DNA from 2 places in the Metabacillus sp. B2-18 genome. Region 1 is predicted to be linked to the other one. Evidence: riboswitches for the same ligand, from Rfam matches in the RefSeq annotation. Region 1 holds a riboswitch; the other holds the start of a gene.

Region 1 (8,332 bases):
TGCATAACCACCATCAACTGAATAGCCGGCATTTAACTGATCATGACAAAGTGTTTCTCTCCCTGTTAAGCAGTATTCACATTCACCACAAGCAGAGTATAACCAAGGAATGCCAACGATATCTCCAATTTTAATGGAAGTAACACCTTCTGCCACCTTTACGACTTCTCCAACACCTTCATGTCCAGGTACTAATGGAAGCTTTGGTTTTACCGGCCAGTCACCGTGTGCAGCGTGAAGGTCAGTGTGACAAACTCCACACGCTTTAATTTTTACTAAAATTTCGCCATACTCAAGAGTTGGGACTGGAATTTCTTTTACCTCTAGTTTTTGTTTGAATTCGTTTACAACTGCAGCTTTCATTGTTGTAGGAATCACTTGATTTGTTACTTGTTTGTCAACACTTGTTTTCATATTAAAGCCCTCCCTTAGTTTTTCGATAAACATATATGCAAGAGGTGTGCCAAGTTTCTAAAACTTACACTTTTTATAAAATATATGAATTTATAAGGCTTGTTAGCTAGTTTTAAAATGATTTAGATTGAAAACAGGCCAAATTTTTGGCACAAAATAATCAAATTATTGGCGATGTTTCGTATTTTTGGTAATCGTAGAATTGAAGGTGAACACATTTGAGGTGGCTACTTATTTAAAGGAGGTTCATAAGGTAATTTAAAACAAAAAAGCTTTTGTACAAAGTACAAAAGCTTTTTCTCTATTAATATAGTAAATTACATATAGTCGTAAACAGAATCTTCAAAATAGAGCCAGTGATAGTATTCAATTTGCGGATCTGTCATTTCTGCGATTTCTTTTTCATTGAATTTTTTCTTCGCTAATAAATCCTTTACTTTAGATTGTCTAGCTAATTGGCTCATGGTAAATCCTCCTTAAATATGGGAAAAACGTTGTTGTGTTAATGTTGTAAACGTTTTCTGTGTTGTTCTTGTTTTTATTATATATCTCAAATTGATATTAAACAAATATCAATTTGAGATTATTATTTTAAAAACAATATAGAATTGTTATTTATTGATTATTTAAGGATAGGTTAACTAGTTAAATCAGGAGAAAATCTGTAGTTGATGGAAAAATTATGGTAAAATATAAATAATCTGAATATTTTATTTTCTGATATGGCGATTTCTAAAGGGGAGATTTTGTGATTTGGTTGATTTTTTTGATCCCATTAAGCATTGTGATAACATTCGCTATATACTTTGATAAAAAAACAGGAGCTGTTCCTCCAGATGTTAATAAAGGGAATCATAATGTAGAGTCCGAAGTGATGGGAAATCAATATAACCATCTAAATGGCGGAGGAGGAGGAGAAGGTGGGTTCTAGAGGGACAGTAAACTGTCCCAATTTTTTATTTTACGTCAAAAATATGACCATAAATGTATTTGTATTAGATAAACTAAAGATACGAAATTTACATTAAATTTACCGATTTGTAATAGGATTACTATCATTAATTAATATTCATTCGTTATCATATGTTAGAAAATGATCTTTAAAGTGAGAGGTAATTACTAATGTTTGTAAATGATAAAGTAATGTATAAGGGCTGTCTTTACACAGTATTGCATGATTATCAAAATGGACAACTTGAAATCATGAAAATCGATGAAAAGTATTTAGTTGAATTAGTGTATGAAAAAGAAATTATTAGACTTTAAAGCTACCTATCAGGTGGTTCTTTTTTTTATAAGAGTTTTAGTTTATGTAAGTTGGATTTTAGTAAATCCTTCTAAGAGGTTTGGTTAAATGAATTTTCACATCATTCAATCGTGTTGTTTTTTTCATTTTCCTGATGATATCGCTTAATTAGTTCGTCCAATTGAATAATACATTCCAACGTATACCGACTATCTAGACCAGTATTTTCCGCAATTTGAAATAAATCAGATTTAAGACCATTAATGCACATCATAAGTTTCTTGGTTTCCTTAGCCATCGTTCATATCCTCCGAAAATAAAATAGACACAAGGAATATTATGCAAAAATTTGTCTGTAATTGAAAGTGTTTCGACAGAAAAACAACTGAAGTGACAAAAACTTAACAAACAGAGGGACAGGTACACTGTCCCATTTTTTATTTGGGACAAGTAACCTGTCCCTCTGGTTGGAAAAATTCTCTATAAGTGTTGACAGCTTTGATTGTTTAATTGTATAGTAATAAAACAATTTAATATATTCAAAAATTTCTTATCAAGAGAGGTGGAGGGACTGGCCCTTTGAAGCCTCGGCAGCGGACTTTTATAGTACTGTGCCAATTCCAGAGCAATCATGCTTGAGATAAGAGGATCAGGTCATATTTATGAAAAACTAGCCCCCTCTTTCTTTTGGAAGAGGGGTTTTTGTTTTAAAAGTATACTAGGTCTGTAGTAAAAACTAAGTCTACATATTTTTATCCTGGTGAATGTTTTATTACCTATTGCTGACCTGATCATTTTCATCACTAGGGATTACATCTATAGCCTTTAATTTAAACCATCCAAAGTTAGGAGAGATTTACATGACAAAAACACTAGTAAAAGCGCCTTTTAGAGCCGATCACGTTGGAAGTCTATTACGTCCAGAAAGAATTCATCAAGCAAGAAAAGATTTCCAAGAGGGGAATTTAACGTCTGAACAACTACATAAAATTGAAACGGAAGAAATTAAAAAAATTGTTGATAAGCAAATCGAAGTTGGTTTGCAAGCTGTGACCGATGGTGAGTTTCGTCGTAGATTTTGGCACACAGATTTTCTAGAGCATTTAAACGGTGTAGAGGGATATGTTCCAGAAAGCGGGTTTGCATTCAAGGGTGAGGAAACAGAAAGATACGATGTTCGTGTTATCGGAAAAATTTCATTTAACCCTGAGCATCCTCATATAAAAGAATTTATCGAGTTTAAAGAAATTGTCGGGGATCGTGCGGTTGCTAAACAAACGATTCCTAGCCCGAACCAATTATTTAATGCAGGGATCCGTAACCTGGAAATTTATCCAGATATTGAAGAATATACGAATGATGTTATCCAAACATATAAGGATGCCATTAAAGCATTTTATGATGTTGGTTGCCGCTACTTACAACTAGACGATGTATATATTGCTGGACTTAATGCACCTGAAATTCCGTTTAATGATAGTGGTTTTTCGCGTGAACAATTAATTGACTTAGCTTTGCGTGTTGTAAATGGTGTTCTTGAAGATAAGCCAGAAGATTTAACGATTACTACTCACCTTTGCCGTGGTAACTACCGTTCTAAATGGGCATTTGAAGGTAGCTATGCTAAAATTGCACCAACATTGTTCGCAAAAGAAAAAGTGAATGGCTTTTTCTTAGAATATGATGATGATCGCTCTGGTGATTTCGGACCATTAGATTATATACCAAACGATGGTCCAAGAGTTGTTCTTGGTGTTTTCACATCAAAACATGGACAATTAGAAGATAAGGAAAATATTAAAGCTCGTTAGAAGAAGCAACAAAGTATGTGCCATTAGAGCAATTATGTATTAGTCCACAATGTGGATTTGCATCAACGCATCATGGAAATATCTTAACCGAAGAAGAGCAATGGGCGAAGTTAAAGTACATTGTAGATATTTCAAAAGAGATTTGGGGATAAGTTATTAAGCGAACAACAATAGATGGTTGTTCGCTTTTTTGTGGAGATAAGCAATGTGATGATCAGAACCCTTACTTTTCAAAAAGCAGACTACGCTGTAGTCTGCTTTAATTTTGAATTACTTTTTTAAATTAGTAACCACCGCCAACATAAGCAGCACCAACGATAATTAAAAGAATAAATAGTACTACGATTAGCGCAAAACCTGCACCAGAACCATATCCACCTGACATATTTTTCACCTCCTTTATCTGAGGTTAATTTATAGTATGAATACTTTTATGATTGGTTTGGACGTAGTCATTATTTTTTCGGATAAAATATCGAAAACCTCCGCTTGGGAGCCTAAAAGGAGGAGAAGTTCATTTTAAATTTCTTTAAAAAGATTTTTCATTATAAACGTAAAAAGACACTCTGTTTTGAGTGTCTTTTAGAGATCTTACATGGGTGCTTTAGGATTAATATATTTTATTCATAAAATGATAATTTGAACTGGACAATTGTGGATAAAGCTTTAATTTTATTAATAATAAATAGAAGAGACGGAAAAGGATTACTTCCTTATAAAGAGACAAAGAACCTATGTCCCGAAAAGACCATTTTTGATTAGATTATTAATCATTTCAGCCATTTCTTTTGGTGTTTTGTCCATTCCTCTGTTTAGCCATTCTTTGGTAACATAAATACTTCCACTTATGATAAATGTACTTACATATTCTGATGGATATCCATTAAATTGATGATTGGCTTTCCAGTTTTCTATAAAAAAATGATGTGCTACCTTCATTACCTTTTTTTGAAATGTTGTGTCCACTTTTTCATTAAGAAGTATTTTGCAAATTTCTTGCTTAGAAGCGAAGTATTCCAGCAATTTTTCAATCATCTTTAGGTCATCTTCTTCATAGCTGTATTGACTCAAATACCTTTTCATCTCTTCTATCAATTCTTCTTCCGTTTTATCAAGAAGGTCAAATTGATCGGAATAGTGAGCATAAAATGTAGAGCGATTAATATCTGCTAAGTCACAGATTTCTTTAACAGTAATGGAAGAAATCTGTTTTTCCTTTAATAATTGGATTAAACTTTCTTTTAGAACCATACGCGTATATTTTTTACGGCGATCTAATTTTGAAGTTGTCATTGCATTCTCCTTTTTTACTCGTTTTCCAACACAAATGATGAATATGTTGGAAAAATCACAGATGTAAAATAACTGTTTGTTGAATAGGCAACACCGTGTCCATATAATGATAGAGTGTATAGGAAAAAGTCGCAAGAGAGGGTGAAAAACGATAAACATTGCATCATGGATTATTAAACATAAAAAAACCGTTGCGATAACATTTATGATTGTTACAGTCATTTGCGCACTAGCTACTTTAAAAGTGTCAGTCAATTACGATATGAAGGATTACTTACCGGATGATGCTCAATCAACAATCGCAATGAACATAATGGAGCAGGAATTTGAGGGAAGTGTTCCGACGAATCGAGTCATGATACATGATGTGACTATTCAGGAAGCTTTAGATTTTAAAGAAGAGCTTGCAGCAATTGACGGTGTATCAGACGTTACCTGGTTAGATGATGCTGTTGACTTAAAATCTCCACTTGAAATGGCTGACGAAGAAACAGTAGAAACCTACTATAAAGAAAATAAAGCATTATTTTCATTTAGCATTCGTGAAGGTGATGAAGTAGCAATCACAGATGAGATTTATAAGCTCATCGGTGAAGATAATGCGATGGCGGGGGAATCACTTAATACAGCAACACAACAAAAAATGGCTGGAACCGAATCAATGTACGCAGGTGCATTACTAGTGCCGATAATCATCTTAATTTTAGTTTTATCCACCAATTCTTGGATAGAGCCATTATTTTTCTTAACAGCTATTGGTGTTTCTGTATTAATTAATATGGGATCAAACATTTTCTTTGGAGAAGTTTCCTTTGTTACTCAATCAGTCGCACCAATTTTACAGCTTGCAGTATCACTAGATTATGCAATTTTCCTCCTTCATAGTTTTGCAGACTATCGGAAAAAGGTCACAGATCCTCACGAAGCAATGGGGCTCGCGATGAAAAAATCATTTTCAGCGATTACGGCAAGTGCGTCAACCACATTTTTTGGTTTTATCGCGTTATCGTTTATGAATTTTGAAATTGGTTCGGATCTAGGAATTAATCTAGTAAAAGGAATTTTATTAAGCTTTATTAGTGTGATGGTTTTCCTTCCTGCACTAACACTATTGTTTTATAAATGGATTGATAAAACTCAGCACAAACCATTACTACCAAGCTTTAAAAACAAGGGAAATGCTGTGCTAAAACTAAGAATACCGAGTTTGATTTTAGTTTTACTAGTCATTGTTCCTGCGTTTCTAGCACAAAGTCAGACGAACTTTATTTATGGTATAGGAGACCAGCCAGAGACAACAAGAGCTGGAAGTGATTTTCAAGAAATAAAAGATCAGTTCGGAGAAAGCACGCCGATCGTCTTGCTTGTTCCTAAAGGGGATGTCACCAAAGAGGATGAGCTGGTACAAGAGTTAGAGAATATCGAGCATGTGTCTAGTGTGTTGGCTTATGTGAATACAGTTGGTGCTGCCATTCCACCAGAGTATTTGGACCAATCAATTACAGAGCCATTTTATTCTGAAAATTATAGCCGAATGATTCTGCAAACTAATACGAAGACCGAAGGAGAAGAGGCGTTTCAGTTAATTGAGAAAGTCCACAGTACAGCGGATCAATACTATGATAAAGTCTATTCTGTTGGAGAAAGTGTAACATTGTATGATATTAAAAAAACAGTTCAAAAAGATAACCAATTGGTAAATCTATTAACCATTATTACGGTTGCATTCGTTTTGTTTGTAACATTTAAATCACTGTCAATTCCTTTAATCCTACTTCTTACTATTCAAACAGCTGTTTGGATTAATCTATCTGTACCGTACTTTACTGATTCTTCATTAGTGTATGTTGGCTATTTGTTAATCAGCATTATCCAGCTTGCGGCAACAGTAGATTATGCCATTTTATTAACAGATGCCTATAAAGAGTATCGAAAAGAAATGACTGCGTTACAAGCAATTAAGAAAACGATTGATGAAAAAATGTTTGCCATTGGCATTTCTGCTTCGATTTTATCCAGTGTTGGGTTTATCCTTTGGATTACCTCGTCAAACCCAATTGTCACATCGATCGGTTTATTGTTAGGAAGAGGTGCATTACTTGCGTTTATTATGGTCGTGCTCTTTTTGCCGGCATGTATGTTGGTCTTCGATAAACTTATTACAAAAACAACATGGAAAGCTAATTTTTATAAGGAGGAGGACTGATGATGAGGGGAGTTAAGAAGTTTTTGGTTATTTTCGCCGCTATTGGTTTAGTTGTACCTTCACTTCCAGCTACCGCACAAGAAAGTGGAGAAATCTCCTCAAAGGATGAAGTAGTTTATGCAAAACTAAGCGCAATTGGTGAGGAACAAGAATTATATGTAGTGAACATTTTAGAAGTAGAAAAAGCGGGAAAGATTGTTGATTATGGTTCGTATTCTAGTTTGAAGAATTTAACGAATTTAGATGAAATGAATCAAGTCGACAATGCTGTTGAGCTTTCGGCTTCAGAAGGAAAATTTTATTATCAAGGTAATATGAATGAAGAACCATTACCTTGGAATATTTCCATTTCATATTTGTTAGACGGAAAAGAAATCTCCCCTGAACAGCTTGCCGGTAAAGATGGGCGTGTACAAGTGAAGATTGCTACATCTTATAATGATCAGGTAGATTCTGTCTTTTATAACAACTATTTATTACAAGTTTCTCTTGCTCTAAATACAGATCTCTTCTCAAACATCGAGGCTCCTGATGGAATGCTTGCTAATGCGGGGAAAAATAAGCAAGTAACATTTACTGTTATGCCTGAAAAAGAAGAAGAGTTAGTTGTGGAAGCTGATGTTGTTGATTTTGAACTAGAAGGCATAGACATCACAGGTATTCCGTCGTCTATGCCAATTGATGCACCGGATATAGATGATATGACAGGCGACTTATCTCAGTTAACGAAAGCTATCAATAAAATAAATAATGGCGTGGGCGACCTTCAAAATGGATTAGCACAAATAAACGATGGAGCAAAAAAGCTTGGAGAGGGTTCACTAAAATATAAAGACGGAATGACTTCAATAAGCTCTTCTTCCCCAGAAATAGTTAGTGCTTCAATATCTATTTCTCAAGCACTACAAACATTAAATGCATCTATAGCTAACGGTTCAGACGATATGAATTTGGACGATTTTGAACAGCTGACTGCAGGACTGTCGGAAATAGCAAAGGGTTTAAGAGACACATCTGATGGGTTAAATACCTTAAAAGAGAATTATGCAACAGCATACAGCACTTTAAACAAAGCAATGGAAGCCATTCCTGAATATGAAATTACAAAAGAACAAACAACACAGCTTTATAATAGTGGTGGGGACCAAGCAGTATTGAATCAATTGCTTGAAACATATTCAGCCGCACGATCTGCAAAGGGCACTTACGAAGCTGTAAAACAAGCCTTTGATGCAGTAAATGGAACACTTGATGAGGTTAGCGGATCGCTTACTTTGATGGCCGATAATCTAGATAAAATGTCAGGCGGGCTTTCTACTTCTTTGGAGGACATGGACTTTGCTGAGTCTTTTGCTCAATTGC
Region 2 (8,332 bases), 1.8 Mb from region 1:
AATGGATTCACAAAAATTAGCAGCTCATGAATCTATAGACTTACATGAAATGATAAACTTCAAAACTTTATGTGTGGCTAAATCAAAGCTTATGCAAGGACTAGTTTTTGATCAAGATCTAAAAAATTTAATGCAAAAAGATGTTGATCAATCGATTCAGGCATTAACCGAGTTACAAGCGATTTATCAACGTGCTCCTTTTGAAGCGCCAGTACCTGAAAGCCGTCCAACACCAATAATCAATTGAAAGGAAGGTAGTAGCATTGAATAACGATCATTTAGATCCAATTAATTCCTTACATGTTCCTGAGTTAGCAGATACCACGTTTGCCATGGATTTTCTTATGCGAGCAAAAGATGCGGTACGAAATACAGCTACGGCATTAACTGAAACCGCATCACCTGACTTAAGAGCCATGCTGCGTAAGCAATTAATGCAGAGCATCACCATGCATCAAGAAATTACTGAGCTTATGGTCGAGAAAAAATGGTTTCATCCTCATGATCTACAAGAACAATATAAATTAGATCAGCTATCCGCCAAAAACACAATTATGGTTGGAAACATGAATCTATTCCCTGTTGAAACCAATCGAAAAGGGATGTTTGATCGTACACCTGATGAACATTAACATTGGAGGTTAGTTGAATGAAGGCCGTAACCTATCAAGGCATCAAAAATGTTGAAGTAAAAGAAGTAGAAGATCCAAAAATCCAAAAGCCAGATGACATGATTATCAAAGTAACAAGTACAGCCATCTGTGGATCTGATTTGCATTTAATCCACGGAATGATACCAAATATGCAAGAAGACTATGTGATCGGCCATGAGCCAATGGGTATCGTAGAAGAGGTGGGCCCTGAAGTTACGAAGGTAAAAAAAGGGGATCGTGTAATTATTCCTTTTAATATCGCATGTGGTGAATGTCAATATTGTAAAAGCAATCTTGAGAGTCAATGTGATAACTCAAATGATAACGGAGAAATGGGTGCATACTTTGGCTATTCAGGTAACACTGGTGGCTATCCAGGTGGACAAGCTGAATACTTAAGAGTTCCTTTTGCCAATTTTACTCACTTTAAAATACCTGAAAGCTGTGAAGAACCTGATGAGAAGTTAAGTGTCATTGCTGATGCCATGTCAACAGGCTATTGGAGTGTTGAAAATGCTGGTGTCAAAGCTGGCGATACTGTCATTGTTCTAGGCTGTGGCCCAGTTGGCCTTTTTGCTCAAAAGTTTTGTTGGTTAAAAGGAGCAAAAAGAGTAATTGCTGTTGACTATATTCCCTATCGTTTAGAGCATGCAAAAAGAACAAACAAAGTGGAAACCGTTAACTTTGAGGAACATGAAAATGTGGGAAGTTATCTGAAAGAAATTACAAAAGGCGGAGCAGATGTTGTCATCGACGCAGTTGGTATGGACGGAAAAATGACTGACATGGAATTCCTAGCGACCGGTTTAAGACTTCAAGGTGGGGCAATGAGTGCACTCGTAATGGCTTCTCAAGCTGTTCGAAAATGCGGAACCATCCAAATTACTGGCGTGTATGGTGGCCGATATAACGGTTTTCCATTAGGAGATATTATGCAACGAAACGTAAATATCCGCACTGGGCAAGCTCCAATGATTCACCTAATGCCTTACATGTTTGAACTCGTTTCTACTGGAAAAATTGATCCAGGTGATGTTGTTAGTCACGTACTCCCACTAAGTGAAGCAAAACGTGGGTATGAAATTTTTGATACAAGAACGGATAATTGTATCAAAGTAGTATTAAAACCTTAAAAAAAAGGAGGAGAGTCATGGATTACGCATTACACGAAGTTCTTGAAGTTCAGGAAATTGCGGCATTTAAGACAACTTGTTTAACAAAGTCCAAAACGATGAGAGCACTTGTATCTGATCCAGAACTAAAAGACATCATGCAGCAAGATATTACAATATCAACCCGTCAGTTAGAGGAGTACTCCTCCATTCTTTCTAAAGCAAAACCAAAGTATTAGTTAGGAGATGAAGGAACATGAACTCAATCATTGAAAGTTTAACTGGTATGAAAGCATTAACCGATCAAGTTGTTGCAATGGACTTATTAATTTCTGCAAAAAGTGGAGTAAGAAACTATGCAATTGCCCTCACTGAATCAGGCACTCCAGAAATTAAACATACTCTCACTCGTCATTTAGAGGAAGCACTGGATATGCATGAAAGAATCTCAAGTTATATGGTGGAAAAAGGCTGGTATCATGCATTTGATACCCATGAACAAATACAGCTGAATTTAAAAAATATGGATACAGCAATGAAATTACCTACTCTTTAAGCATCTCTTATTCTCAAATAGAGGAACAAAACAAACTGTTCCTCTTTTAGAGAAGGGATTTTTATTATCAAATAAATACCTCACCCATAAAAAAACTGACTCCACAAAGAGTCAGCTCAAAATTTACACATTCACATTCTTCTTTGCATCAGCAGGCACCTTCTCCAAAGCTGCAGCAAAGTCTTTAATTAAATCCTCAACCTTCTCAAGTCCAACGCTTAATCTTAACAGTCCATCTGAAATGCCACGCTTTTCACGCTCTTCCGGAGGCATTGCCGCATGTGACATTTTAGCAGGATACGATAATATAGATTCCACTGCACCTAAACTAACCGCAAACACCGGAAGCTCCACATTTTCAACCAAAGTCTTAACTGCCGCTGCGTCAGCTAATTTAAATGACAACACTGCTCCAGGACCATCCGCTTGATAGTTTTGTGTTTCATGACCTGGGTGATAGCTCAAGCCTGGGTAATATACCTCTTCTACCTTCGGGTGCTCCGCTAAAAACTCAGCTATTTTTAAGGCAGATGCTTGAGACTGCTGTAGGCGTACATGCAATGTCTTTAATCCACGAAGAACTAGCCATGCGTCCTGCACACCAAGAACGGCACCAAATGCATTTTGTAATTTATACAAACGATCGCCTAAATTAGGATCCTTCACAACAGCAAGACCTGCAAGCACATCACTATGCCCCGCTAAAAACTTCGTTGCACTGTGCAACACTACATCAACGCCTAACTCTAAAGGTCGCTGTAACTCTGGTGTTAAGAACGTATTATCTAAGAAAGTTAAGCAGTTATTCGCCTTCGCTAGATTCACAATCCCCTTAATATCCGTTACTTTTAACAATGGATTCGAAGGTGTCTCCATATAAATTACCTTCGTATTAGGACGAATTTCAGACGCAACCTGATGAAGATCTGTCATATCTACAAATGTATGCTCAATTCCAAATCGAGTTAATACATCTGTGATAATACGAAAAGTCCCCCCATACACGTCCTCTGTTACAAGTACATGATCTCCTTGTGATAACAGCAAAAACGCGGTAGAAATAGCTGCCATACCAGAGGAGAACGCCAATCCACGTGATCCGCCTTCTAATTCTGCAATGGCACTCTCCAATGCTTCTCGCGTAGGGTTGCCTGAACGTGCATAATCATATTTCCCAAATTCATCGATATCAAATTGATGAAAAGTAGAGGAATGGTGAATCGGCACACTTACCGATCCTGTGCCGCGGTCCACCTTTGACTCGTTATGAAGTAGCTTTGTTTGAAATGACCAATCATGATTGCTCAACTGCTTCCACTCCTTTCATTGCTTTAAATGCCTGTGTTAGATCCTCAATAATATCTTCTGCATGCTCAACACCAACTGAAAAACGTAGCAGCTTATTACAGACACCATTTGCGATTCGAATATCTTCTGGAATATCCATATGTGTTTGTGTTGCTGGGTACGTGATGAAGCTTTCGATGCCACCTAAGCTTTCTGCGAAGCAAATCGTGTTAAGATTTTTCAAAAACGGATTAATCCATTCTTCATCTTGTAAACGGAATGAAAGCATTCCACCTTTTCCTGGATATAAGACATCAAGTACATCAGAATGCTCTTCTAAAAATGCCGCTACCTTTTGAGCATTTTCCTGATGCTGTCTCATACGAAGTGATAAAGTTTTCATCCCTCTCATTAACAACCAAGAATCAAATGGTGATAAAACAGCACCAATTGCGTTTTGGTGTTGGAAGAATTCTTCACTTAGTTCCTGCCCCTTCGTAACAACTAAGCCTGCAAGAACATCGTTGTGCCCTCCTAAGTATTTTGTTGCACTATGGATGACAATGTCCGCTCCATCTAAGATTGGCGTTTGAAGAACTGGTGTATAGAAAGTGTTATCAACAATCACGAGTATGTTATGCTTTTTCGCAACTCCTACTAGCTCTTTAATATCCGCTTCCTGCATTAATGGATTTGTTGGCGTTTCAATGAATAGAGCTTTTGTGTTTTCATTGATCAATTTTTCCGTTTCAGCTGGATTTGTGAAATCATCATATTGAAATGATAATCCGTATTTTCTCCATTCTCTTTCAAAAAGACGGTATGTTCCACCGTAAAGGTCCGAAGAAACGATCAGTTCGTCTCCACTTTGGAAGAGGGCCATGATTGTTTGGATGGCAGCCATTCCTGAGCTGAAGGCAAAGCCGCGGTCGCCATGCTCAAGGTCTGCAATCGCTTTTTCGACTAATAGTCTTGTAGGGTTTCCTGTTCGGATATAATCAAATCCAGTTGATTCACCGATACCTGCGTGACGATAGGCTGTTGATAAATAAATTGGCGGGTTAACTGTACCTGTTACATTTTCACTGCGGTTGCCGATTTGTGCTAATTTTGTTTCGATACGTTTACTCATGTTTGTCACTCCTAAGATATAAATTTAATGATTATGTACATGAGAGAAAGTGTACATGTCTTAAAAAAGCAAAATAAAAAGTCTTCCCCGTTAAGAAGAAGACTGTGTCGTTAAAGTGCGCTTCTTCTTATCTCTCAAGCATAAAGCTGGTGTGGCTTGCTGGATTTAGCACCTTGGCACTCGCAGAAGTCTTGGTATGGTGTTGTTAAATAAGTAAACTCATATAATTAGTGTTGTGTAGTTTTTCACAGCACGCAAGTGCTTGCGGCTTGCTCTGCAAGCCTCGACAGAAAATGAAAAATGCCTGTAACAAACAAGGGCGCTTTGTTCCATTCATTTTTCATTTCCTGTCGGTGCTGTAAAAAACTTACTTAGAGTTTATCTATCATCAACCACCAGATCTTCACTCGTTATGAACCGGTTGCTGAGGCTTCATAGGGCCAGTCCCTCTGCCTCTCTTGATAAGAAATATATGAAATTTTTAAAATGTTTAACTTTTTATTACTGTACCTTATTCAAGTGGAGAATGCAATAGAATTATTGTAATAGTTTGATATCTTCGATAATTTTTTCGAATGGTACGTCAGATACTCCATCGTATTGCTCAAGGATTTGACTACCTTTCATAAGAAAGATCGAGGTACTGTGCACATATTGAGTTGAGCCTTCAAGTTTTGCAGCAGGAGCTAAGAAACTTATATTAGAAAAAGATTCAATTTCTGCTTGATCATAGCCTGTTAGAAAGTTCCAAGTTTCATAATCAGCACCGAATTGATTTCCAAACTTTTTTAACACTTCAGGTGTATCATGTTCTGGATCAATACTGAAGGAAACTAACTCTGCTTCTGCTTTTTCATCTTTTAACTGCTCTTGAAGTGTAGCAATGTGAGCAGTCATTGGCGAGCAGACAGTATCACAATTTGTAAAAATAAACGTAGCTATCCAAACTTTGTCTTCGTAGTCAGACATTCTTACAGCTTCTCCGTTTTGATTCACGGCTTCCAGTGGCTCTACAGTTCCATTTAATGAAAAATGCTCTTCCAGGTTGATAGACTGAGAACAGCCTACCAACGCTAGAACAGCAATTACAATTGATAGTATTTTTTTCACGGTAGATTCCTACTTCGTTAAGAATGAAGTGTCGATTAGATCACTGAATTCTGGTTTTTCCTTTAGGAATTTTAATTCATAAGAAGAATTTGCAAATTCTTGAACAACATCTGCGTTTACTTCTGTAGTGTATGTTACACGCTCCCACGCGCTGTCAACGATCGCTGGGTCTAATTCTTGATCTGTGATGTCTTTGATAGCTTTAATTGCAATATCACGTGCTTCTTCTGGATTTTCGTTAATAAAGTTAACGCCTTGCTCATGTGCTTTTACGATATTAGCTACTAGCTCTTTATTTTCTTCAATTAGTTTTCCACTTGTTACTAACACTGTGTTAGGTAATGTTGTACCATATGAGATTTCATCTGTATCAACGATTACTTTTGCACCGTCATTTACTAATTGTGATGCCCACGGCTCTGGAACAGCAGCAAGATCTACTTTACCTGATTCGAACATTGCACCGTATTGAGCTGGGTTACCAGTTACATGTTTAAGAGTTCCACCAATACGTGCTGATGTAATTCCTAAATCTTTAAGAAATGTTTCCATTTGAACATCATGTGTGCAACCTACACCAGGTGTGATGAACGTTTTACCTGAAACATCCTCAACTGATTGAACACCACTTTTTGCTGATGCAACAACAACAGTACCACCTGAAGATGCACCTGCAATAATTTTCACGTCTGCTCCATTTGCATAGTTGTTCATAACTGGACCTGGTCCTACTAGTCCTGCTTGTATTTCACCTGTTTTTAAAGCCGTCATAAACGCTGCTCCGTCAGGGAACGTTTTGTATGTTACTTTTACGTTTTCTCCAAGAGCTTCTTCATAATAACCTTTTTCTCTAGAAATCATAGCTGGTACGTGGTCAATGTTTGGGAAATATCCAATCACAACCTCTTCTGTGCTCCCGCTACCGCTTGTATTTGATGATTCACCAGTTCCACAAGCTGCAAGGACACCTACTAATAAAATTGAAATAATTGCAAATAAAAGTCCTTTTTTCATGATGTAACCTCCATTTTGAATAATGATTGTAAGTTAAAAATAACCTTTTACTTTGATACCTTATTTTACGCTTGAAGTCAGAAGTCAGAGGTGAGATTTGAAGCAATTGGTGACATACCAATTGCTTTTATTAAAAAAATCCTCAACTATCTAATCCCCATTTTTTCATTACGTTTTTCTCAATACGTTGGAAAAAGAGTAAATCGACAATAACACCAATGACCATAATCATGATCATAATGGCGAGTACTAAGCTCATATCACCAAAATCTGATGCAAATTTTAATTTATATCCAAGACCAGGACCTGTACTTAATAATTCACCGGCCATTAATGCTCTCCATGCAAATGCCCAAGCAAGTCTTATTCCTGTTACAACATAAGGGATAGATGCTGGAATCATGACCTTCCAGAACAGGCTCAAGCCTTTATAATCCATCGTTTGTGCTGCTTTTATATAAAGTGGTGGCACATTTTTAATCCCTGTTCTCATGTTAATCGTCATCACAAGTGTTGCACCTAAAACGACAATAAACGTAACAGCTGCTTCATTTAACCCGAACCACATGATCGCTAAAGGTAACCAAACAATACTTGGTACAGACTGTAAAGCGATAATTAATGAACCTAATGTTTCATCAAGTGTTTTAGATTTAGCTAAAGCTACTCCTAAAATAAGTCCTAAGATTAATGCAATGACTAATCCAATTGCAAGTCTTTTAAAGCTTGCGACTAAGTCATAGACAAGTGTTAAATCTAAAAAGCCTGTATACAATGATTTGAAAACATCTGTAGGGGCAGGGAATATTGCTACGGAAACATCAATAAGTTTTACCGTTACCTGCCATACAGTTAAAAGAATAACGTAAAAAAGGATTCGTTTAACGACTGGCTGCATATTGCTGCTCCTTTTCTATTACTTTATCAATTTCTGATTTTAGTAATTTTTTAATTCGTTCTTCATAAGCTATTAGCTCTTCACGTGCTTGCTCACGTGGTCTAGGAAAGTCAAGCTCGATAATATCAACAATTCGTCCTGGCTGTGTTCCCATGACGACAATTCTATCAGAAAGCTTTAATGCTTCATGAATACTATGTGTAACGAAAAGAATCGTTTTTTTCGTCTCTAAAAATACTTCTTCTAACACTTCATGAAGTCTTGAACGTGTTTGCTCATCAAGCGCACCGAATGGCTCATCCATTAATAATAGAGCTGGATCCATCGCTAATGCTCTCGCAATGGAGACACGCTGCTGCATCCCGCCTGAAAGCTCATGCGGAGAATGCTTGGCATATGGACTTAATTGCACAAGAGATAAAAATTTATGAGCTCTTTTCTGTGCTTCTTTCTTGGAAAGCTCCTTGCGAAGAGGAAACATTACATTTTCTTCAACAGTTAACCATGGAAATAATGCAGCTTGCTGAAATACCATGCCACGTTCTTTACCAGGTCCTTTTAGTTGTTTCC

Evidence for each region. A riboswitch is a leader RNA that binds a small molecule or an ion and turns the genes downstream of it on or off. The one in region 1 is predicted to bind S-adenosylmethionine.
Region 2: it holds a riboswitch for S-adenosylmethionine, as region 1 does, so the genes downstream of both, LPC09_RS05100 (methionine biosynthesis PLP-dependent protein) here and LPC09_RS14100 (5-methyltetrahydropteroyltriglutamate--homocysteine S-methyltransferase) in region 1, are expected to answer to the same signal.

What each region holds. Positions count from the first base shown of each region.
Region 1 is NZ_CP088245.1:2,799,190-2,807,521, reverse strand. It holds gene adhP (alcohol dehydrogenase AdhP) at 1-363, opposite strand, end outside; gene LPC09_RS14120 (BH0509 family protein) at 732-878, opposite strand; gene LPC09_RS14115 (hypothetical protein) at 1,163-1,345, shown strand; gene LPC09_RS14110 (hypothetical protein) at 1,537-1,680, shown strand; gene LPC09_RS14105 (hypothetical protein) at 1,782-1,958, opposite strand; SAM riboswitch class I at 2,208-2,307, shown strand; partial or broken gene LPC09_RS14100 (5-methyltetrahydropteroyltriglutamate--homocysteine S-methyltransferase) at 2,521-3,623, shown strand; gene LPC09_RS14095 (YjcZ family sporulation protein) at 3,755-3,856, opposite strand; gene LPC09_RS14090 (TetR/AcrR family transcriptional regulator) at 4,204-4,764, opposite strand; gene LPC09_RS14085 (efflux RND transporter permease subunit) at 4,970-6,970, shown strand; gene LPC09_RS14080 (YhgE/Pip domain-containing protein) at 6,970-8,332, shown strand, end outside.
Region 2 is NZ_CP088245.1:966,163-974,494, reverse strand. It holds gene LPC09_RS05130 (spore gernimation protein GerQ) at 2-247, shown strand; gene LPC09_RS05125 (spore coat protein) at 264-632, shown strand; gene LPC09_RS05120 (zinc-dependent alcohol dehydrogenase) at 650-1,786, shown strand; gene LPC09_RS05115 (hypothetical protein) at 1,804-2,004, shown strand; gene LPC09_RS05110 (spore coat protein) at 2,022-2,321, shown strand; gene metC (cystathionine beta-lyase) at 2,445-3,629, opposite strand; gene LPC09_RS05100 (methionine biosynthesis PLP-dependent protein) at 3,616-4,740, opposite strand; SAM riboswitch class I at 5,123-5,208, opposite strand; gene LPC09_RS05095 (SCO family protein) at 5,278-5,850, opposite strand; gene LPC09_RS05090 (aliphatic sulfonate ABC transporter substrate-binding protein) at 5,860-6,864, opposite strand; gene LPC09_RS05085 (ABC transporter permease) at 7,007-7,762, opposite strand; gene LPC09_RS05080 (ABC transporter ATP-binding protein) at 7,746-8,332, opposite strand, start outside.